One region of the Bibersteinia trehalosi USDA-ARS-USMARC-188 genome, then DNA from elsewhere that is predicted to be linked to it. Evidence: riboswitches for the same ligand, from Rfam matches in the RefSeq annotation. Region 1 holds a riboswitch; the other holds the start of a gene.
What was found. Region 1 has a riboswitch for thiamine pyrophosphate ahead of thiB (thiamine ABC transporter substrate binding subunit). Riboswitches for the same ligand answer to the same signal wherever they lie in the genome.
Positions count from the first base shown of each region.

Region 1 (12,016 bases):
CAAGCTTAGAAATCATCGCCAACCAGATTTTCAGCGAAAGCGCCGAGCAACGCTTGGGCTATCAAGCCGCCATTCAGCATTTGTGTGCCTATTTTACGATTTTGATTGTCCGCTGCTGCTTGGAACAACAACTGTTTCAAGCAGGCTTGCTGCAAGGCTTGGCAGATAAACGGCTGGCACCGCTGTTGCGTGCGATACATCAATCTCCCGAGCAGCCGTGGCAACTGGAACAGATGGCAGAGACGGCGCTGATGTCCAAATCGCAATTCTCCGCCTACTTCAAAGAGATGATGGGTGAATCGCCGCTGGAATATCTCACCTATTGGAGAATTACCATGGCACAAAATCTGTTACTTAAGGGATTTCCAGTAGCAATTGTGGCGGAAAAAGTTGGCTACAGCCATAATGCGGCACTGACAAGAATTTTTTTACGTAAAGTAGGAAAAACACCAACAGAATGGCTAGCAGGTAAGCGGTAATTTTTTTGATTTTTTCAAAAAATAGGGCGATAAATTCGCCCTGTTTAGGTTAACTATTCTCTTGAATAAACACGATCGCCTTTTGTAAACGAGTTAGTGTTTTTTCTTTGCCGACTAATTTGGCGGTGATGTCCATTGATGGCGATTGCCCGCTTCCTGTTACCGCTAAACGGAACGGCATACCGACTTTGCCCATACCGATTTCTAATTCCGCCGCAGTGGCATTCATCGCATCGTGAATGTTTTCTACCGTCCAATCATTACAAGCGGTCAGTTTTTCCAATAATTTTGTAAGGGGAGCAACGGCTTCTGGTTTGAAGTTTTTCGCAACGGCTTTTTCATCATAAGCTTCAAATTCTTGATAGAAATAACGGCTGCTTGCCGCAAGCTCTTTCAAGGTTTTGGCACGTTCGCCTAATACTGGGATAATCTCTTCCAATGCCACACCATTTTGGTAATCAATGCCTTGATCGTTCATATGCCATTCAAGGTGTTTTGCCACATAGCTTGGATCAAGCGTGCGGATATAGTGCTGGTTTAGCCACTGTAATTTTTCCGTATTGAATGCACTGGCAGATTTGCTCACCGAATGTAAATCAAACAGTTCAATCATCTCTTGGCGTGAGAAAATTTCTTGGTCGCCATGTCCCCAGCCTAAACGTACTAGATAGTTGATTAACGCTTCGGGTAAATAGCCGTCATCACGATATTGCATCACACTCACCGCGCCATGACGTTTAGACAGTTTTTGCCCATCATCACCATTGATCATTGAAACGTGGGCATAGGTTGGAATCGGTGCGCCTAATGCTTTTAAGATGTTGATTTGGCGAGGGGTATTGTTGATATGGTCTTCGCCACGCACCACGTGGGTAATGCCCATATCCCAGTCGTCCACCACCACACAAAAATTATAGGTTGGTGAGCCGTCGGTACGGCGGATAATTAAATCGTCTAATTCGCTGTTGGCAATTTCAATGCGTCCACGTACCGCATCTTCAAACACCACAGAACCTTCGGTCGGGTTTTTAAAGCGTACTACGTGTGGCTCGCTTGGATCGTGTGAATGATCGCCCAAACAGTGGCGGTCGTATTTTGCTTTCTCTTTATTGGCTTCTTGCTCGGCACGCACCGCATCTAAACGCTCTTTTGAGCAGTAGCAACGGTATGCTGTGCCTGCTTCTAGCATTTGATCGATCACTTGATTATAGCGATCAAAGCGTTTGGTTTGGAAATAAGGGCCATGTTCCCAAGCAAGATCAAGCCATTCCATACCTTCTAAAATAGCCGCTGTCGCTTCTGGGGTGGAGCGTTCAAGGTCGGTATCTTCAATGCGTAACACAAACTCGCCGTTGTTGTGTTTTGCATACAACCAAGAGTAAAGTGCCGTTCTTGCACCACCTACGTGTAAATAACCGGTTGGGCTAGGGGCAAAACGGGTGCGGACTTTGACATTGGGATCAAGTGGAAAAAGGGATTCAATTTGCATTTTTTAAACCTGTTTGAAATAGACAAAAACGTGTTATTTTACTACGGAATGGGAGGAGAGGCAAAATAAGGCGGGCTAAAATACTTTAGCCCGCAGAGATGTTTAATGAACCAGATTAGTCATCTTTTTTCGCTCCGAAAGAACCACTAAATGCGTCTCTTTTCAGGAGAACACCTCCTAGTTCTGATGCATTATTGCCATAGAATGCACCGTCAACTTGAATACCATCAAAACCTCCCCATTTTGAGAATTTATCGCCGTTAATTTCGGCATCAAAAACAACATTTCCATCAGCGCCAAGCTCCATTAATTGTAATGAACCGATTAACTGTTTTTGCCCAAAATCGGCGTTAAATTTAACTGGAGTAGTGAAGTAATTCAAACGTTTGAATTCATCTTCTTTATCTACAGCAACTAAAATAGCCTCACCTGTGTAAGAAGCAGTACCTGAAACAGGCATACCCGTTGCGCGATTACCCTGAGAAAAAATATAGACCTGTCGGTCGTTTTCCACAACACCAAATTTAGTTTCTTTTAATAAAGAATTATCATTTACTATACCTTTACCAATTTTATAGTAACCATCGGCAGGTGATTGTGTTGGATCTGAGAGTGGAATGGAACCACCAAAATGATCTAGTATTTCTAAGCGATCACTAGTCAAAGTAAAAGCAGTAATTCCAACATTATCACGCTTTGCACCAACTAAATAATAACCGTGAACAGGTTTCGGTGATGCTGTTGTTGGGGGTGTCTGGGAATCTTGTTGTTCAGAGTCATTAACTAGATCTGTTGCTGGGTTTGATGGTGAATTTGATGAAGGCTGATTGCTTGCTGTAGCAGTAGGTTGGCTTGATGCAGAAGCTGGAGTTCCGCCACCACCGCCACTACTACATGAAGTTAAAGTTAAAATTAAGCTTAATACTGTTAATTTTAAAGTTTTCATAGCTACTCCTAGCATGGTTAATTACCAAAATATTCTCTGATAGTATAACAAAGTTTTTAAGCATAATAGTTGAAAAGACTCAATTTAACTATTCATGATCATGCCGTTTTTTGTAAAACAGCGTATAATTCAAGAAATTTTCTGATTAAGGATCTACTATATGAGTCATTTAGCCAGTGCAAACGAAACGCTTAATTTATATTCACAAGCAATTAACCGACTTAATCAAAATTTATCTGATAATTTCAATCAAGCCGTTGAAATGATCTTAAATTGTCGTGGCAGAGTGGTTGTCGCAGGCATTGGGAAATCAGGTTTAGTCGGCAAAAAAATGGTCGCAACCTTTGCCTCTACAGGAACACCTAGCTTTTTCTTACACCCAACCGAAGCCTTTCATGGTGATTTGGGTATGCTCAAGCCTATTGATGTCGTCATTTTAATCTCTTACAGCGGTGAAACCGATGATGTAAATAAGCTAATTCCAAGCCTAAAAAACTTCGGCAATAAAATTATTGCAATGACAGGTAATGAAAAATCTACTTTAGGTAAACATGCAGATGTAACATTAGATATTAGTATTGAGCGTGAAGCTTGCCCAAATAATCTTGCTCCGACGACTTCAAGCTTAATTACGATGGCATTAGGTGACGCATTGGGCATAGCCTTAATTAAAGCAAGAGATTTTAAATCGGAAGATTTTGCGCGTTTTCATCCTGGTGGTAGTTTAGGGCGTAAATTGCTCTGTCGTGTACGAGATGTTATGCAGCGTAAACTGCCAATCACTCAACCTAATGCGCGCTTTACTCAATTTTTAGACGTTATGAATGAAGGTAGAATGGGTGTGGCGTTAGTGATGGATGGCGAGCAATTATGCGGGATTATCACAGATGGTGACATTCGTCGTACTTTGGCAAAATTTGGTGCAGAAAGTTTACAAAAAAGTGCTGCAGATATCATGACGATAAACCCTAAAACCGTTGCAGATTCTACCTTCCTAGCACATGCAGAAGAGCTCATGAAAGAACAGCATATTCACTCACTTATTGCCTTAGATGAGCAAGGTAAAGTATCCGGTATTGTAGAATTTGCGAGCTAATCATGGCGAAATCTAACCATATCACTCGGGCAGGCTGGCAAGCGCTCGATCAAGAGCTGAAATTTTTATGGAAAGAAGAGCGTCCCAAAGTGACTCAAGCTGTCTCTGATGCTGCTGCATTAGGTGATCGCAGTGAAAATGCCGAATATATTTATGGCAAACGCCGGCTGCGTGAAATCGATCGTCGCGTGCGTTTTCTTTCTAAACGTTTAGAAGTTCTACAAATCGTGGATTACCATCCATCGCAAGAAGGTAAGGTGTTTTTCGGCGCTTGGGTTGAATTAGAGAACGAAGATGGCGAGATTAAACAATATCGCATTGTGGGTTGTGATGAATTTGACCCTGCAAAACAGTGGATCTCTATTGACTCGCCGGTCGCTCGAGCTTTAATTGGTAAAGAAGTCGATGATGAAGTGCAGGTACTTACCCCTACTGGGAAAGTTACCTTATACGTTAATCGAATTTGGCATGAAAAATAATCAACGCGGGAGATAGCGCGCGCTGATTTTAGCAACTGTATCTCCCCAAAATTTTTGGCAAGATACAGTTGCTATAAGTTTTCTGCCTGCTCTAACAATTTTTGCTGTTCTAACGCCAATTTCTCAAGTTTACGCTGTTCACGACGTAATTCGTCTTCCGCTTCCCAGACATCATAAGCTTGCACAATTTTTGCGACTACTGGATGACGCACAATATCTTGGCTATCAAAATAGTTAAAACTGATATCAGGAACTTTGCTCAATACTTCGATCGCATGCTTTAATCCTGATTTAGTTGAACGCGGTAAATCAACCTGAGTAATATCCCCTGTAATCACCGCTTTTGAGTTAAACCCAATGCGGGTTAAGAACATTTTCATCTGTTCAATCGTCGTATTTTGGCTCTCATCAAGAATAATAAATGCATCATTGAGGGTACGCCCACGCATATAGGCAAGCGGAGCAATCTCAATCACATTACGTTCCATCAATTTCTGTGCCCGTTCAAAGCCGAGCATTTCAAATAAAGCATCGTAGAGTGGGCGAAGGTAAGGCTCAATTTTCTGCCCCAAATCCCCCGGTAAAAAGCCTAATTTCTCCCCAGCTTCCACTGCCGGGCGAGTCAGTAAAATACGGCGAATTTCTTGCCGTTCCAATGATTCTACGGCAGCCGCTACTGCTAAAAAAGTTTTCCCCGTTCCAGCCGGCCCAATACCAAAACTAATATCGTGACTTAAAATATTACGCAGGTAAGTTTGTTGGTGCCCACTTCTTGGTTTAATTACCCCCCGTTTTGTTTTGATCGCAATTTCATTTCCGCTATTTTGCCACTGACCTTGTAATAAGGTTCGACTTTCAGCAATAGCGAGATGCACATTTTCTAAGTCTAGTTCTTTAATTTTTCCCTTTATTGGTGCAGTTTCGTTATACAACTGCAGGAGTAGCTTTGCTGTATTTTGTAAAACATGATGAGAGTAATGATTGGTTTCAGCTGGTTGTAATGTAAGAGTAAAACCTTGGCGAGCAATCAGTAGATTGAATTGCTTTTCAATCAACGCCAGATTTTCATCGAATGCGCCACAAAATGCTTGCAAACGAGCATTGTCTTGTGGTTCTAGAGTAATAATAAGTTCGTTCAAAATAAGTCCCTATGTAAGCGCTTCAAACCTGTCGAAATTTTGCAAATATTCTAAGTGATTTTAGCAATTGATAATAGTCTGTATTTTGCCTAAAATGTCTTCGTTCTCATTGGGGTGCTTTGTAATGTAAGGCTGAGAAATACCCATAGAACCTGATCTGACTAATATCAGCGTAGGGATTTGAGACAGCAATGACTATTTCTGTTTTAGATCCTTCTATCTCCATTTTTAGAAGGAACATTGAATGAAACTTTCCAAACTCCTCCCTTTTACGATTTTCTCCCTCTCTACCAGCGTTTTAGCCCATGAAAAACCGGTATTAACAATTTATACCTATGACTCTTTTGCCTCTAAATATGGCCCCGCGAAAACCTTAGAAGCGCTGTTTGAGCAAGAATGCAACTGCGATATCAAATTCATGCCTTTTCAAGATGGCGTAACTATGTTTAACCGCATTCGCCTAGAAGGCAATAAAACCAAAGCAGATGTCATGCTTGGTATCGACCAAAATGTGATGAATGAGGCAGAAAAATCGGGTCTATTTCGCGAACACCATTTGCAAAATAATGCAAAAAACTTACCGCTTGAATGGAAAAGTACCATATTTTTACCTTACGACTATGGCGAATATGCCTTTATTTACAACAAACAAAAACTCGCTAATCCGCCACAAAGCTTAAAAGAGTTGGTTGAGCGGCAAGATCTCAAGGTAATTTATCAAGATCCAAGAACCAGTACAGTTGGACGTGGTCTGCTCTATTGGATCAACCAAGTTTATGGTGAAAAAAGTGCACAGGCGTGGCAAACGCTCGCAAAACATACCGTCACGGTAGGTAAAGGCTGGTCAGAAACTTACGGGGCATTCTTAAAAGGTGAATCTGATCTCGTACTGAGTTACACGACTTCGCCACTATACCATCAATGGCACGAACAAAATGATGATTATGCTGCCGCACCATTTAGCGAAGGCCATTTGCTACAAATAGAAGTCGCGGCTATTCTCGCCAGTTCACAGCAACGCTCTCTCGCACAGCAATTTTTAGCTTTTCTGCAAAGTCCTGCCGCACAAAAAGCCATTGCTTACAATAATGTAATGAAACCCGTAAATGCGGTTCAAGCAGATCCTGCATTTAAGCAATTACCCAACTATCCGATCCTTAATTTCAAACAACCAAATAGTGAAACAACAAAAAATTGGTTGGCAACGTGGCAACAGGCAGTAAGTAAATAGACCTTACAAGCGGTGAGATTTTGCAAATTTTTGGCAAAATCTCACCGCTTGCAGAGAGCCGAAAATTAGATTATAACTAACCGACTTTTTCTCTCTCATACCTAAAATGCAAGATTTTATTCAACAAGCAAATCAATTCGGGCAAGAAAAATGCCCGTTTTTCTTTTTGATCGATTTTGAACAGCAAAAACCGATTATTTTCCCATTGGCTCAAGCAAACCTGCATGCACTTCAATTTGTATTTCCTCATTTAGCCATACAAGAATGCATAAATGTTGAGCGTAAATTTACCTTTCAGCCAATCCCCTTAGACTATCCACGTTATCAGGCTGCATTTAATTTTGTTCAACGCGAAATTCAGAAAGGAAACAGCTATTTATTAAATTTAACCTTTCCGACAGAGATTAAAACAAATTATCGTTTAGATGAAATTTTTGCAGCAAGCCATGCCAAGTATAAATGCTATTTAGCTGAGAAATTTGTCTGTTTCTCACCTGAATGCTTTATTAAAATTCAGCACAATAAGATCTATTCTTACCCAATGAAAGGCACAATTAATGCTGCTGAAGAGCATGCAAAAGAAAAATTATTAAACTCCACCAAAGAATTTAGTGAACATAATACGATTGTTGATTTAATCCGAAATGATCTCGCTCTAGTTGCAGAAAATATCCAAGTCACAAAATATCGCTATGTTGAAAAAGTGCATACCCATCGCGGTGCAATTTATCAAACCAGCTCTGAAATTTGTGGTGATTTAGGGGAATATTGGCAAAAAAATATTGGTTCGATACTGGCAAAATTATTGCCAGCAGGCTCAATTAGCGGAGCGCCCAAAGCGAAAACCGTAGAAATTATTCAGCAAGCAGAACAGCAGGAAAGAGGCTATTACACAGGGATTTTTGGCTATTTTGATGGAGAAAATTTAGAAAGTGCTGTGGCTATTCGCTATATTGAACAACAAGATGAGCAATTATTTTTCCGCAGTGGTGGTGGAATTACTTTTTTAAGTCATCTTGATGAAGAATATAATGAAATTCTCGAGAAAGTTTATGTCCCAATTTCCACTCTTTGAAACCATTGCCATTAAGGATGGCATTGCCCAAAATATTGCATATCATCAAGCACGATATGAAAAATCTTGTTTTGGCTATTTTAATGAAACTCCATTATTTGAGTTAAGTAAAATTCTAACTATTCCACAGGAATATAAGCAGGGATTATACCGCTGTAAAATAGCCTATAATCAACACGATTATGAAATTCAATATTTCCCTTATCAAGCAAAAGAGCTCCATTATTTTGATGTTGTTTATTCTGACAATTTAGATTATCAATTTAAATACAGTAATCGCTCTATTTTTCAAACCTTTCCTATCAACCAACATAGTGAGGTGATTATTATCAACAATGGAAAAGTAAGTGATTGTACCATCGGGAATTTGCTTTTTTCAAAACAAGGAAAATGGTATAGCTCAAAAGATTACCTGCTAAAGGGCACACAATTAAGTCGCTTACTAGATGAAAAACAAGTTGAATTACTTGATATTCCTGTAGAAAGTTTAGGCAACTTTGAACAAATTATGCTAATCAATGCACTTAATCCGTTCGATCTAGCACGTGCGCTCCCCATACAAGCGGTACGTTTTGCATAAAATTTTACGATCAGGATCGAAAAATTTACAAAAAACAGTTGAAACTGTATGAGTAAACAGTATAATAATTTACAGTTATTGATGCACAGCCCGCCCAAACTATTTTGGGCAAGATAAAATAGGAAACATTATGGCTAGCGAGAAAAAAAATCAGAAAAACCAAGTGGTAAAGCAAACAGATCCTGAAGCAAGAGAGAAAGCACTTACTGCAGCATTAGCACAAATTGAAAAACAGTTTGGTAAAGGCTCTGTAATGACTTTAGGCCAAACCCAAACCCTTGATATTGAAGCGGTTTCAACAGGATCTATCGGTTTGGATTTAGCACTCGGTATCGGTGGTTTACCGATGGGGCGTATCGTTGAGATCTTCGGTCCTGAATCTTCAGGGAAAACAACACTTACCCTTTCTCTTATTGCACAAGCACAAAAAACAGATAAAACTTGCGCATTCATTGATGCAGAGCATGCTCTCGATCCTGTCTATGCGCGTAAATTAGGGGTAAATACCGATAAATTATTGATTTCTCAACCAGATAATGGTGAACAAGCATTAGAAATCTGTGATGCATTAGTTCGCTCTGGCGCTGTAGATGTCATTATCGTGGACTCAGTTGCTGCATTAACGCCGAAAGCAGAAATTGAAGGCGATATGGGCGATTCTCATATGGGATTACAAGCTCGTTTGATGTCACAAGCACTGCGTAAATTGACTGCAAACATCAAAAATACCAACTGCCTAGTGGTATTTATTAACCAAATTCGTATGAAAATTGGTGTCATGTTTGGAAATCCTGAAACAACTACAGGTGGTAACGCACTTAAATTCTACTCTTCAGTACGTTTAGATATCCGCCGTGCAGGAGTGGTAAAAGAAGGTGATGAGATTTTGGGTAACCAAACAAAAGTTAAAGTGGTGAAAAATAAGGTTGCGCCACCATTCCGCGAAGTGATGTTTGATATTATGTATGGTCAAGGCATTTCTCGTATGAGTGAACTATTAATCTTGGCTGAAGCTCAAGGTTTAATCAAAAAATCTGGTGCTTGGTTCTCTTATGAAGGGGAGAAAATTGGCCAAGGTAAAAATAATGCAATTAAGTGGTTAAAAGAAAATCCAGAAATTGCGGATAAAATTGAACAAGATATTCGTGAGTTGCTAACAAACAGCCCAGAAAAAGCCTTGATCGCAGAGTCTTCTAGTGATGATGGCGATGATTTAGTTAATAATAGCGAAGAATTTAACGAAGAGTTTTAAGAATGGGAATGCGGTTTAAATAAACCGCATTTTTTATTGATGACAGCAAAATATAGTGCACTAAATTATTTACTCTATTTGCTTTCCAAACGGGACTATAGTGAATTAGAGCTTAAACGTAAACTCAAACTGAAAGCCTATACTAATGATGAAATTGAGCAAGCAATGAGCAAAGCTCAAGAAAATCATTGGCAAAGTGACGAACGATTCTGTGCAAGCTATCTGCGATATAGAGCATTGCAAGGCTATGGGCCACGCCGTTTACGTCAAGAACTCTTGCAAAAAGGTATCAAAGATTGGATGATTCAACAAGCTCTGGATAATTGTGAAGTCGATTGGTTTGAATTAGCCGAAAGCGTTTTTGAGAAAAAGCGGCCACATGTTTGGGATCTCAAGGCAAAACAGAAAATGTGGCGATATATGATAAGCCATGGCTTTGCTAATGATCACTTTTCACATTTAATGGATTTAGATTACGGCGATAATTACGATGCAGAATATACAGATGAATAAAATTACCTTTTTCTCACGCTTTGAAAACGATATTGTTAATGGTAAAAAAACCATTACAATTCGAGATAAATCAGAATCTTTTTATCAAGCAGGACAAGAGCTTTGTGTTTTTACCAATGAAACAGACCGCTTGTTTGCCAAAATTCAAGTATTATCTGTTGAACCTATCCACGTTGAACAGCTTTCAGAGCAACATGCTAAACAAGAAAATATGAGCTTGTCAGAATTACGCCAAGTGATTAAAGAGATTTATCCAGAAGAACAGCAACTTTTTGTAATTACATTTGAGCTAATCAAATAATGAGTCTATTTGAATCCAGCAAACAGCGAGAGATTTGCCCTGAATGCGGTGCAATGTTACAGATTAAACGTGGCAAGCAAGGCTTATTTCTTGGCTGCAGTGCTTACCCGCAATGCCATTACATTAAATCATTGCAACAGAGTTATCATATAATCAAAACACTAGATGAGCCTTGTCCAGATTGCAACGCCCTATTACAACTGAAACAGGGTTCATTCGGTATTTTTATTGGCTGTAGTGATTATCCCAATTGCCGTTTTGTCGTACATGAACAAGTGGAACAGGAAGAAGAATTTGATTGTCCTGAATGTAGCACGGGTAAATTGGTTAAACGTACAGGGCGTTCAGGTAAAGCATTCTATGCTTGTAATGCCTATCCAAAATGTAAATTTACTTTAGCAATAAAGCCTGTAAAAAGGTGCTGCCCTGAGTGCAATTACCCTTTGGCTCTTGCCCAAAAACAGCAATACCAATGCGCCAATAAACTATGTCAGCATATTTTTAATGAAAAGCCAAATGACAACAATTAAACAAATTGCAGAAAAACTAAAGCAGGATCAAGTCGTAGCCTATCCAACCGAAGCAGTGTTCGGATTGGGCTGTAATCCGAATAGCGAACAGGCTGTAAAGAAGTTACTTGCTCTGAAACATCGCCCAGAGGAAAAGGGGCTAATATTGATCGCTCCTCATTTAGATTTCTTAATGCCCTATATTGACGATAACCGTTTAAGCGAGAAGGAATGGCAGCGTTTCCACCAAATTTCAGATAAAGCAATAACTTGGATTATGCCTGCTAAAGCGAATGTACCATCTTATCTAAAAGGAAAATTTGATTCTATCGCTGTGCGTCTATGTCAAATTCCTGCCGTTGAACAGCTATGCAATAGCGTAGGCTTTGCGCTCACTTCAACCAGTGCTAATTTAAGCGGCTTACCGCCTTGTAAAACAGTCACTGAAGTATTGGCACAATTTGGAACCCATTTTCCGGTTTTGGATATGCCTACAGGTGGAAAAAGCAACCCTTCAGAAATTCGTGATATTTTCACACAACAGATTTTACGAAAAGGATAACAATGAACCAATATGCCGTATGGGGAAACCCTATCCAACAGAGTAAATCTCCCCGTATTCATCAACTTTTTGCCAAACAGACAGATAAAGCAATCAATTATATTGCTAAATTAGGTGATGAAACCCTATTTGAACAGCAATTAACGGGCTTCTTTAACTCGGGGGCGAAAGGAGCCAATATTACCGCGCCGTTTAAAGAACGCGCATTTGCCTTAGCGGATATACATAGTGAAGCTTGTTTACAAGCCCAAGCTTGTAATACATTAAAGCGCTTAGACGATGGAAGATTATATGCCGACAATACAGATGGGCTGGGCTTAATCGCAGATTTAAAACGTTTAACTTGGTTAAAACCAACACAACGA
Region 1 covers NZ_CP006954.1:477,172-489,187, reverse strand. The annotation lists gene F542_RS02370 (helix-turn-helix domain-containing protein) at 1-479, shown strand, start outside; gene gltX (glutamate--tRNA ligase) at 529-1,968, opposite strand; gene F542_RS02360 (transferrin-binding protein-like solute binding protein) at 2,084-2,914, opposite strand; gene F542_RS02355 (KpsF/GutQ family sugar-phosphate isomerase) at 3,075-4,010, shown strand; gene greB (transcription elongation factor GreB) at 4,013-4,489, shown strand; gene F542_RS02345 (PhoH family protein) at 4,561-5,628, opposite strand; TPP riboswitch at 5,729-5,825, shown strand; gene thiB (thiamine ABC transporter substrate binding subunit) at 5,873-6,859, shown strand; gene F542_RS02335 (aminodeoxychorismate synthase component I) at 6,966-7,934, shown strand; gene F542_RS02330 (aminotransferase class IV family protein) at 7,912-8,514, shown strand; gene recA (recombinase RecA) at 8,645-9,766, shown strand; gene recX (recombination regulator RecX) at 9,806-10,279, shown strand; gene yqfB (N(4)-acetylcytidine aminohydrolase) at 10,266-10,580, shown strand; gene F542_RS02310 (DNA topoisomerase family protein) at 10,580-11,110, shown strand; gene F542_RS02305 (Sua5/YciO/YrdC/YwlC family protein) at 11,097-11,651, shown strand; gene aroE (shikimate dehydrogenase) at 11,654-12,016, shown strand, end outside.

Region 2 (12,016 bases), 740 kb from region 1:
GCAAGTGTGGCGGCTTTGACTATTTACGATATGTGCAAAGCGGTGCAAAAAGATATGGTCATTGAAAAAGTCCGCCTGCTTTCAAAAAGTGGCGGCAAATCGGGTGATTTTGTGGCGGAATGATGGATTTATTAAATCAAATTCAAGTTGTATTGGTCGAAACGTCTCATTCGGGCAATATAGGCTCGGCAGCCCGTGCAATGAAGACGATGGGCTTTCATCATCTTAGACTTGTATCCCCTAAACAAGCCATTGATGAGCAAGCAACAGCCCTTGCAGCGGGTGCAAAAGATGTGCTAGAACAAACTCAAATCTACGATAGTTTTGATGAGGCCATTGCTGATTGCCAATTAGTTATTGGTACGAGTGCTCGATTACGCCATTTACAAAGTAGTTTGATTGAGCCTAAAGCCTGCGGTGAGTTGGTAATGCAACGTGCCGAGCAAGGCAAAATTGCACTGGTTTTTGGGCGTGAACGGGTGGGATTAACCAATGAAGAACTGCTCAAATGTCAATACCATTTGAATTTTCCAACAAACCCTGATTACGGCTCACTTAATTTAGCGATGGCAGTACAGCTTGCCTGTTATGAAATTCGCATGGCGTGGTTAGCACAACAAAATTTGCAAAAAAAATCAGAAAATCGACCGCTTGCCGACTACCCTAGTGCTGAAAATTTAGAACATTTTTTCGCCCATACTGAACGGCTTTATCGAAAACTGGGCTTTATCCGTAACGATGCTGTTATGCTAAAATTACGCCGACTTTACCAGCGTGCGGAATTGGAAACTACCGAATTAAATCTATTACGCGGTATGCTAACCGCAGTAGAAAAACGGCTATAGTAAAAGAGCCTTGATTTCTCAAGGCTCTTATTCATTTAAAACTGCTCTTTCGCTTCGTTTAAGATATTTTCTGGAATGAGGATACCAAGCTCTTTGGCGGTTTGAGTGTTTACCGATAATTCCATTTTATTCACGCCATGCGTTGCAATATCACCTGCTTTTTCGCCATTTAAAATGCGTGCGGCAATTTTACCTGTTTCTGCACCAATATCATATTGGCTTACCGCATAAGCCGCTAATGCACCACGTTTTACTGTGTCTCTATCCGCCGCAATCACAGGCACTTTTGCTTCCAATGCTGCTTTATGTAACGCTTCATAAGCCGAGACAACCGCATTATCTTCTGAAATATAGATAGCTTGCACTTTACCATTTAAGCTACGAGCGGCTGTACCAATATCTGCACTGCGTTGTACTGCAACTGGCACAACTTTCACATTGGCTTTAGCAGCCGCATTTTGTAACTCTTCTAAGACAATCGCAGAGTTTACCTCCCCTGCACTATACACATAACCTACAGCTTTTAATTCCGGTACAAGGGTTTGAATCAGCTGAAGTTGTGGTTCGATTGGTTTGTGATCAGAAATACCAGTTACATTTGTGCCACTTGGCTCCCACGATTTCACTAATTTTGCCGCAACAGGATCTGTTACCCCAGAGAAAACTATCGGAATTGAGCGTGTTGCCGCCACAACCGGCAGAGCACTCGGTGTGGTAATCGGAATAATAATATCGGCTTTATCGCCCACAAATTTACGTGCAATTTGTGCCGCCGTTGCGGTGCTCCCCTGTGCAGATTGGAAATCAATCTTGATATTTTTACCTTCTTCAAAGCCTTGGCGTGCAAGTTCTTCAATCACGCCTTGACGAATAGTATCCAATGCAGGGTGTTCAACAATAGCGGTAATTGCTACATTATGTACTTTTTCGCTGGCAAAGGCATTCAAAGCCAAAGCAGAAAGAGCGGTAAAAAGAATAGTTTTACTAAATTTCATAAGAGTATCCTTGTTTATTACATTTGCTTGTCTTGTTGTACTATTAAAGTAGTGCGCTGCATATAAGATAAAGTATTGATATAAACAATGCAAGTAAATTTTCAGAAAGTTGTAAACAATTGATAGAAAGCAACGCAAAAAAAAACCTATCAATAGATAGGCTTATACATTTATTTAACCAGCTTTAAATGACCCGACTTTTTAGGTTTTTTGGGTGTTATCTTCTCACTTTCTTTAACATCCGCTGTACGCATAAGATAATTTTCCGCATCATAATACGGTTCATCTTGGAACATAACACCATCCCCTGTTTCTTGAGCATAGATAGCCTCGGCTGCACCTAAAGGTACATATACATCACGTAGCATGCCTTGAAATCTAGCGCTAAAACTAATGCCTTCATCATCAACAATATATTGCCCAATTGAGCGTGGGGAAATATTTAAGATGATCTTACCATCACGCACAAATTCCTGCGGCACATCTGTACCAGGATATTCGCTATTTACCAATAGATAAGGGGTATTATCATTATCCAAAATCCATTGGTAATAAGCGTGGTAAAGATAAGGTCGTAACGGTTTCATTAATCTTTATCATCCATGAGGTTTTTCGGCGCACTACCACCTACTGATTGTAAAAAGCTATCGCGTTTAAATACTCGGCTCATATAACCTTTAACGGCTGCACTTCCCTTACCGCTAAATTCTACGCCTAAATTGTGCATACGCCATAATAACGGAGCAATATAGCAATCTACTAAGCTGAAATCTTCACTCAAAAAGTATTCAGTATCAGAAAATACTGGCGCTAGCGCTAAAATCTCTTCACGCAATTGCTTTAAAGCTTTTTGCGCATCTGGCGTGTTAGGATCGCGATCAATAAAATCCATTAATGAATACCAATCTTGTTGAATACGATGCATATTTAAACGACATTGCGCACGTAAGACAGGATAAACAGGCATTAGCGGTGGATGTGGGAAACGCTCATCTAAATATTCCATAATGATACGAGCATTAGAGAGTACTAAATCACGATCAACTAGGGTTGGTGTTGTGCCACGCGGGTTAACTTCCATTAAATCTTCTGAAATCGTACCGCGTTGTACGTTTTCAATTTCATAAGCAACGCCCTTTTCCGCTAATACAATACGTACTTGGTGGCTATAAATATCCGTTTTTTCAGAGAAAAGCGTTGGCACAGAACGCTTGTTTGCACTCGTCATTGCATACTCCCAATAGAAATGTAATATTGTCAAATAACGGCGAATTCTACCATAACTTGCAACTTGATTTACAGCAGTTTATTTGTGATTTTTTACAGAAAATTTGATCAAATGCTTTGACGATAACACATAAAAGCTCTAGCATTTGCAACGGATGAATTTATTAACTTAAGGAGTAACTCGTGGAAACAACTAATCCAAAATCTGTTCAAGACATGTTGGACTATATTCACCTCTATCGTTTAAAAAATAAACTGCTACGTGAAACTGCAGATAACGACAAAAAAATCCGCGATAATCAAAAGCGAATCTTATTATTGGATAACTTAAACCAATATATTAGTAATGACATGACCGTAGAGCAAATTCGCACAATTATTATGGATATGCGTGATGACTATGAAAATCGTGTAGATGATTACATTATTCGGAATGCAGAACTTTCCAAAGAACGTCGTGAAATTCGTAAAAAAATGGCCGACTGCTCAGCGAAGAAAACAAAATAAATACCCATAATACAAGCGGTGCAAATCTTGCAAAATTTTGCAAAAATTGCACCGCTTGTTTCATGGTTACCTTACTGCCTGTTCAATCCGATCTGCAAATTTACCAATGCTAATAGCAAAATTATTCGAGCGGTTCCAGTCCATAATCGTGCGATAGTTATTTGAGACCAAAAACGCACGCCCTACTTCTTTATCTGGACGCACTAACCATAATTTTGCACTGCGTAACGCATTTAATTTACGATTTTCCTGCTCGCTAGGATAAGCTAAATAAAGCCCCATAGATTGCCATTCAGAAAGTGATTTTGCCTGATGCTTTTCAATACCAGCAAATGAGAGATCCATTGGCTGTGCTAATTTCACTTCAACCCCCCAAGGCAGATTTTGTTCCCATCCTACTGTAGCAAGATAAGAGGCTATTGAAGCAAAAGCATCATACTGGTTTCGCCAAATGTCTTTTTTGCCATCGCCATCACCATCTGCTGCATATTTCAAATATGAGGTTGGCATAAATTGAGTTTGTCCCATTGCACCAGCCCACGATCCTTTCATTTCAGCACGATAAATCGTTCCGTTTTGTAACATTTTCATCGCATTGACAAATTCTTGAGTAAACAACGCCTCTCGTCTTCCGTCAAAAGCTAAAGTTGCCAGCACTGAGAGCACATCAAAATTACCTTGATAGCGTCCAAAGCTACTTTCCATTCCCCAAAGAGCCATTAAATATTCTTTAGGGACACCATATTTTTGGCTTGCTTTATGTAGATGAGGTTGATATTGCCACCAGCGATCTACCGCAGCATCCACCTTAGCTTGGGTTAAAACTTTATTTAAATAATTGGTTACACCGTTAGGATTAGGTGCAGGCGGAGGGGTATTTGGATCACGACGACGCGCAGCTTGTTCCTGATCTAACTCCACAGCCCGAGCCACATAATTAATATTAAACTGAGAGTTTAAAACCTTGGCAGATACGCCTTGTCCAGCGGCCTTTTGTTTTAAAAAAACAACATAATCCGTAAAATTTTGGAATGTGCGCGGTTTAGCATATTGCGCATCCAGCGCTAATGGCTTAATCTGCGACTTATCGCTAGAACAAGCAACTGCCAATAAAGTTGCAGCACTTATTAATGCAACATTACGTAATTTTTTATACATCATTATCCTTGTCTATCACTACCATTCGGCTTGGTCGAATCACATTATCTTCGCGAATTTCAGCTACACCTAAAAAGGTTCCATCTGCTGAAAATAAGCGCGCTGCACCCAGAATATGCTGCTCATTAGCAAACTTCAGCCTTTGACCAAAGCCAACAGCCTTAGTTTGCAACTCATCTAAATTTATTCTCGGCAAACGGCTCACCGCGCTATCTATCGGCAAAAGCAGCTTATCTAACGTGGCAAGCGCTTGATTTTCGGCTAAATTTTGCAAATTCTCAATGGTCATCATTCTCTCAAATGGATAATCTGCAACCGCAATACGGCGTAACATCGTCACGTGTGCCCCACAGCCTAAAGCCTCACCTAAATCATCAATTAAGGTGCGAATATAAGTTCCTTTTGAACAATGTACTTCAAGGGTCAAAAATGGTGCTTGATATTCAATAAATTTCAGCTCAAAAATGGTAATAGGACGTGCTTCACGCACTACATTAATCCCCGCACGAGCGTATTCATATAAGGGTTTACCATTATGTTTTAAAGCAGAAAACATCGTTGGTACTTGCAGAATATCACCACGAAATGCATCTAAATTCGCTAAAATATCATGCTCAGAGACATTAACGCTCCGCGTTTGCACAACTTGCCCATCTGCATCACTCGTATCTGTACGCTCCCCGAGTTTTGCGCAAACTAAATAACGTTTATCCGAATCTAATAAGAACTGCGAAAACTTAGTGGCTTCTCCTAAGCAGATAGGCAACATCCCTGTTGCTAAAGGGTCAAGCGCGCCTGTATGCCCAGCTTTATTGGCATTAAATAGCCGTTTGACCTTTTGCATAATATCGTTAGAACTAACACCCTGCGGTTTATCTAACAAAAAAATGCCATGAATATCTCTGCCTCTTTTTTTTGGTCTTCTCCCCATTATGCTTCGTTTTCCGCCTCTTCATCAACATGGCGAGCTTGGTCTTGGCGTACAACATTGGTAACCAAATTCGACATTCTCATGCCTTCAACCAACGATTTATCATAGAAGAATTTAAGCTCAGGCACGATACGCAAACGCATCGCTTTACCCACTAAGGTGCGGATATAACCTGAGGCATTATTCAAACCTGCTAGACCACGTGTAATCGCATCTTGATCATTATCGAATAAGAAGGTAACGTAAATTTTCGCATATGCCAGATCACGACTAATCTCAACATCAGATACGGTCACCATACCAATGCGCGGATCTTTTACCTCACGCTGTAAAATAACCGCAATTTCTTTTTGTAATTCTTGAGCGACACGGTCGCTACGTTTAAATTCTCTAGACATGTTCTTTTCCTAAATCATTAAGCCCAAGTGAGGGCGCAAATCGGTTGATGATAGTCTAAAAGCTAAAAATAGACAAGGTACAAACAGGCAATGCCTTTACAAAAATACATACTTGTTCACATTTTTGTAAATTCTTACTTGTTTCTTCAAGCAAACTCCCGTATAGTCTTCGCCATTAGTCGGGGTGCCGTTAAAGGCTGAGATGATACCCGTGAACCTGATTCAGTTAATGCTGCCGTAGGAAACTAATGATGCCAAGATCCCATTCTATCTCTCTCATTTATTCTATCCTGCACGCTTTGGCTTTCCGAATCCTGTAATTCGGAGGGAAAATGTGCGTTGCAATTAAGCACCTTTGCCTTGCTTTTGGCTCATGCAAGCTATTTCAGCACTTTAATTTTGAGCTTCCAAAAGGCAAGTGGACAACACTCCTCGGAAGCAGTGGCGTAGGGAAATCAACGCTGCTACGCGCCATTGCTGGGCTTGAAGATCGCGCTGTCCAAGCAGGTGAAATCTGCTTTGCCGCCAATACCCGTCTTGCTTGGCTGGCACAAACCGATGCGCTCTATCCGTGGCTGTCACTGGTTGATAACGTTCAACTTCACGCGCATTTAAGCGGTCAAAAATCAGCAGAAACTTACCAAAAAGCGGTTTATCTCCTCGAACAAGTAGGCTTATCCGATCATCTTCATAAGCCTTGCTACCAGCTTTCTGGTGGACAACGGCAACGTGTTGCCCTTGCCCGCACACTGATGCAAGAGGCTAATTTAATTTTAATGGATGAACCCTTCTCTGCCCTTGATGCTGTTACTCGCCATCAACTGCAATCCTTAGCAGTCGAGCTGTTGCGTGGTAAAACGGTACTACTGATCACACACGATCCACAAGAAGCCATTCGGGTCAGTGATGAGATTCGTATTCTTCGCGGCCTGCCTGCTGAACTTTCTACCGTTTATCCGCTAACCGGACTCACACCAAGAACACTGGAGAATCAAGCTCTTTGGCAATTACAGCAGCAATTGTTTGAGGCATTAATTAGTGAAGGAAAAACAAGCGGGGAACATCTATGAAAATTTTGCAAAAAATACCGCTTTTTCGACCGCTTGTTATCGCACTTTGTTTGCTATTTTTATGGCAAAGTGCGGTCATTTTAGGCGAAATTCCGCCCTATTTGCTGCCCTCGCCCTTTGCCGTTTGGCACAAACTCAGCGAAAACATACCGCTCTTATGGAGTCATGCGCAAATTACCCTGCTTGAAATTCTGCTTGGCTTATTACTCGGCAGTGTATTTGGCTTAGGCTCGGCATTACTGCTCACACGTTATCAACGCCTTTCCGGTTTGTTATTGCCTATTTTGGTCATTTCACAAGCCATACCGGTATTTGCAATTGCGCCGTTATTGGTTCTGTGGTTCGGCTATGGGCTGGCTTCCAAAATTATGATGACGGTGTTGATTATCTATTTCCCTGTCACCACTGCTTGTTTTGACGGCTTACGTAACACACCAAACACTTGGTTGGATTTGGCAAAAACACTACAAATTTCACCGCTTGCTATATTGTTTAAAGTCCGTCTGCCTGCGGCATTACCCTCACTGGCTTCAGGCTTACGCATCGCCGTATCCGTTGCGCCAATTGGAGCGATTGTCGGTGAATGGGTCGGTTCGTCACAAGGCTTGGGCTACCTCATGCTACATGCCAACGCCCGAATGCATACCGATCTCATGTTCGCTGCCCTATTTATCCTCATCATACAGGCTCTTGCCCTCTATTTTTTTACCGACCGGCTGCTCAGACGCCTTGTGCCTTGGGCGGCATATTTACATTAAACGGAGAAACACAATGACATTACACCGCACTTTTCTTGCCGTCGCCACATTGATGGCTGCTCAAACCCTCGTCGCGAAAGAAAAAATCAGCTTGATGCTGGATTGGTTCGTCAATCCTGATCACGCTGCCATTATTGTGGCACAGCAAAAAGGCTATTTTGCGGAACAAGGGTTAGAGGTAGAAATTATCGAACCCGCTGATCCCAGTATGCCGCCTAAATTAGTCGCTGCCGGCAAAGCAGATTTAGCGATAAATTACCAACCACAACTTCAGCAACAAGTGGCTCAAGGCTTACCCTTAGCTCGGATCGGCTCATTGATTGCGACGCCACTCAATAGCCTTGTAGTGCTGGATAACGGCAAGATCAACAGCCTTGCTGATTTAAAAGGTAAAAAAATCGGTTATTCAGTGAGTGGATTTGAAGATGCTTTATTGAAAGCCATGCTCTCGTCTGTAAACGTTTCCAAGCAAGATATTGAGCTTGTCAATGTCAATTGGTCACTCTCGCCTGCTTTACTCTCAGGGCAAGTGGATGCAGTGATTGGCGCATTCCGTAACTTTGAACTCAATCAATTAGCATTGGAAAAACATAAAGGCAAGGCATTTTTTCCCGAAGAACACGGCGTACCGGCTTATGATGAGCTGATCGTTGTCGCTCATAAAGAAAAAGCAAATCAACCCAAATTCTCGGCATTTTTAACCTCACTTGAACAAGCAACAGTTTACACCCTAAATCACCCTCACGCCGCATGGGAAGCCTTTGTGAGTTACAAACCGCAAGAGCTAAACAACGAGCTTAACCGCAGAGCTTGGACAGACACTCTACCTCGCCTTGCCCATCGCCCAAGAGCCTTAGATAGCCATCGCTATCACCGAATGGCAGAATTCTTAAACGCCCAAGGCTTAGTCAAAGAGATGCCACCATTGGAAAATTATGCCGTGGAATTAAAGTAACTTGACCTTTCCCCACACCTATAAACAGGAGAGGGGAAAATCTCTTAGTAAGGAAAGTTTTATGTGCTATTTAACTCAAATCCGCCAACAGAATCCATTGATTCACAATATCACCAATATTGTCGCCGCCAATTTTTCCGCCAACGGTCTATTAGCATTAGGTGCTTCGCCTTTGATGTCTGCCAATATCGAAGAAATGGAAGAGGTGCCCCAAATCAGCAACGGCTTGGTGATCAATATCGGTACTTTGATTGGCAAAGAATTAGAGGCAATGTTGCTTGCTGGTAAAACCGCCAATCAAATCGGCATTCCTGTTTTACTCGACCCTGTAGGGGTAGGCGCAACAAACTATCGTAAACGCGTTGTACAACGCTTGCTGAGCGAGGTTCAATTTGCCGCTATTCGCGGCAATGCTGGCGAATTGGCAACGATTGCCGGCATTGAATGGCAAGCTAAAGGGGTAGATGCCGGAAATGGGCGCGGCAACCTGATCGAAATCGCTAAAATTGTTGCCAACACATATCGCACTATTGCGGTTATCAGTGGTGAAACGGATGTGATCAGCGACGGCACACGCACAGCATTGCTTACCAATGGTACGCCTATGCTCCCCAAAATCACCGCATCAGGCTGTTTGTTAAGTGCTGTTTGCACCGCTTTTTTAAGCGTTGCCGAACCAACAGGCTATTTCGATGCACTGTGTGAGGCCTGTTCCACCTACGCAATTGCCGGTGAATTAGCTGCAGAGAAATTACAACCAAGCCAATTGGGACAATTCCAAACAAGCTTACTTGATGAATTGGGCGTGATGAGCCCACAAGCGGTCAAATTACGGGAGAAAATTGCAAATGTCTAATATTTATCAAGCCTTAACTATTGCAGGCTCAGACAGCGGTGGAGGGGCAGGCATTCAAGCCGATTTAAAAACCTTTCAAATGCGTAAGGTATTCGGCACTTCCGTTATTACTGCCGTTACTGCCCAAAATACCTTAGGAGTGTTTGATATTCACACTATTCCTCTCCCTTCAATTGAGGCTCAAATAAAGGCGGTTGCAGAGGATTTTAATATTCAAGCATTTAAAGTCGGCATGCTTGGCACAGCAGAGGTTATTGAATGCGTTGCTGAGCAAATTAAGCTGTTCGATTTGGGTACATTTGTGTTAGATCCCGTGATGATTGCTAAAGGTGGCGCGCCCTTGTTGCAACAAAATGCTATCCAAGCGCTACGAGAAACGCTGTTGCCATTGGCTGATGTTATCACGCCTAATATTCCGGAGGCAGAAGCATTAACGGGGCTCACTATTGCGAGTGAGAATAGCTTGATTAACGCTGCAGCTAAACTACAAGAGATGGGAGCAAGTACGGTAATCATCAAAGGTGGACACCGTTTTAATGCGCAAAATGAAGCTTGTGTGGATTGGGTCTTTACTCCTGAAGAACAATTTACCCTTTTTTCCCCTCGCTTTCACACGCCCCATACACACGGCACAGGCTGTACTTTTTCTGCCTGTTTGACGGCTGAACTTGCTAAGGGCAATCCATTAAAGGTAGCAATAAAAATTGCTAAAGCCTTTATTACAGAAGCAATTCGCCAGCCACTCAATATCGGACATGGACAAGGGCCAACTAATCATTGGGCATATGGACAGTGATATACAACCAACTTAAGGAGTCTTATGTTAATTAAATCTTATCTTCCACTCTACTTTATTGCTGGCACTCAAGATTGCCGAATTCACGCAGGCAATCCCGCTGAAAATTTATTATGTATTTTACGTCAAGCCCTTGAAAGCGGTATTACCTGTTTTCAATTTCGAGATAAAGGCGCATTTTCACTCGAAAATCAGCCGGAAAAACAGCATGCACTAGCTCTAGCCTGCCGCGATCTTTGCCGAACATATAATGTACCCTTTATTGTCAATGATAACGTCAAACTTGCATTTGAACTTGAGGCAGATGGCATTCATGTGGGGCAAAGCGATACTCCAGTTACCGAAATTCGGCAAAAAGCCAAACAGCCATTCATTATCGGGTTATCAGTTAATACACTTGAACAAGCAAAATTTAGCAATATGGATCCGGCAATTGATTACTTTGGCATTGGCCCCGTATTTCCTACACAATCCAAAACAGATCCCAAGCCGGTAGTCGGCATGGAATTTATCCATACATTGAGAAAACATGGTATCACTAAACCACTCGTTGCTATTGGAGGCATAAAGCCCGAGAATGTACAACCACTCCGAGACTCTGGTGCAGATGGTGTAGCAGTGATTAGTGCTATTAGTCATGCTGAAAATGTGCCACAAGCGGTCAATTTTTTGCTAAAAGGTGCAAACCATGCAAAAAAATAACCCAACTAGAGTCGCAACTGCCGCAATGATCGGTACGACAATTGAGTATTTTGATAATTATATTTACACCATGGCTGCAGTGCTAATTTTTAATCACCAGTTTTTTAATAGTCATGACCCAATGTCAAACCAAATTGCCTCACTCGCCACCCTTGCTCTCGCCATTTTTGCCCGACCACTCGGTGCCGTGCTATTCGGGCATGTTGGCGATAAATTTGGACGAAAGCGAGCATTAGTTGCTTCATTGCTACTTATGGGGTTATCGACCATGATGATCGGCTTACTACCAAACTATGCTGCACTGGGTATTTGGGCTACGCTACTACTCTGTCTTTGCCGTATTGGACAAGGCATAGCTCTCGGTGGTGAATGGGCTGGTGCCGCATTAGTTGCCACTGAAAATGCACCTAATCACCAGCGCGGCTGGTTTGGCATTTTTCCACAACTTGGTGCCCCAATAGGCTTGTTGCTCGCCAATGGTGCCTTTTTCTTAACCACGGCACTATTTGGGCAACAAGCCTTTTTAGATTGGGCTTGGCGTATTCCTTTTCTTGCTTCGTTAATACTGGTTGCTATTGGTTTGTATATTCGTGTGAATTTGCATGAAAGTAGAGTATTTTTAAAAGCCGAGCAGCAGGGTAAAACGGTACACTTACCCGCCAAAGCTGTCTTTACCCTGCATTTCCGCCCGTTTATACTTGGCGTATTACTCGCTACAGCAGGTTACGTACTGTTCTATATTTTAATTGCTTTTGCTCAACTCTATGCCAAAAACCCAACAGCCCTTTCGCCACAAGGACATCCACTAGGCTTAGGAT
Region 2 covers NZ_CP006954.1:1,218,073-1,230,088, forward strand. The annotation lists gene moaC (cyclic pyranopterin monophosphate synthase MoaC) at 1-123, shown strand, start outside; gene trmJ (tRNA (cytosine(32)/uridine(32)-2'-O)-methyltransferase TrmJ) at 123-845, shown strand; gene F542_RS05575 (ABC transporter substrate-binding protein) at 881-1,840, opposite strand; gene F542_RS05580 (ClpXP protease specificity-enhancing factor) at 2,011-2,427, opposite strand; gene F542_RS05585 (glutathione S-transferase N-terminal domain-containing protein) at 2,427-3,068, opposite strand; gene F542_RS05590 (DUF496 family protein) at 3,284-3,574, shown strand; gene F542_RS05595 (lytic murein transglycosylase) at 3,641-4,732, opposite strand; gene truB (tRNA pseudouridine(55) synthase TruB) at 4,725-5,663, opposite strand; gene rbfA (30S ribosome-binding factor RbfA) at 5,663-6,061, opposite strand; TPP riboswitch at 6,232-6,322, shown strand; gene F542_RS05610 (ABC transporter ATP-binding protein) at 6,394-7,131, shown strand; gene F542_RS05615 (ABC transporter permease) at 7,128-7,889, shown strand; gene F542_RS05620 (ABC transporter substrate-binding protein) at 7,903-8,844, shown strand; gene thiM (hydroxyethylthiazole kinase) at 8,906-9,700, shown strand; gene thiD (bifunctional hydroxymethylpyrimidine kinase/phosphomethylpyrimidine kinase) at 9,693-10,496, shown strand; gene thiE (thiamine phosphate synthase) at 10,521-11,198, shown strand; gene F542_RS05640 (MFS transporter) at 11,185-12,016, shown strand, end outside.
Region 2: linked by a shared signal. The riboswitch ahead of F542_RS05610 (ABC transporter ATP-binding protein) and the one ahead of thiB (thiamine ABC transporter substrate binding subunit) in region 1 are both predicted to bind thiamine pyrophosphate.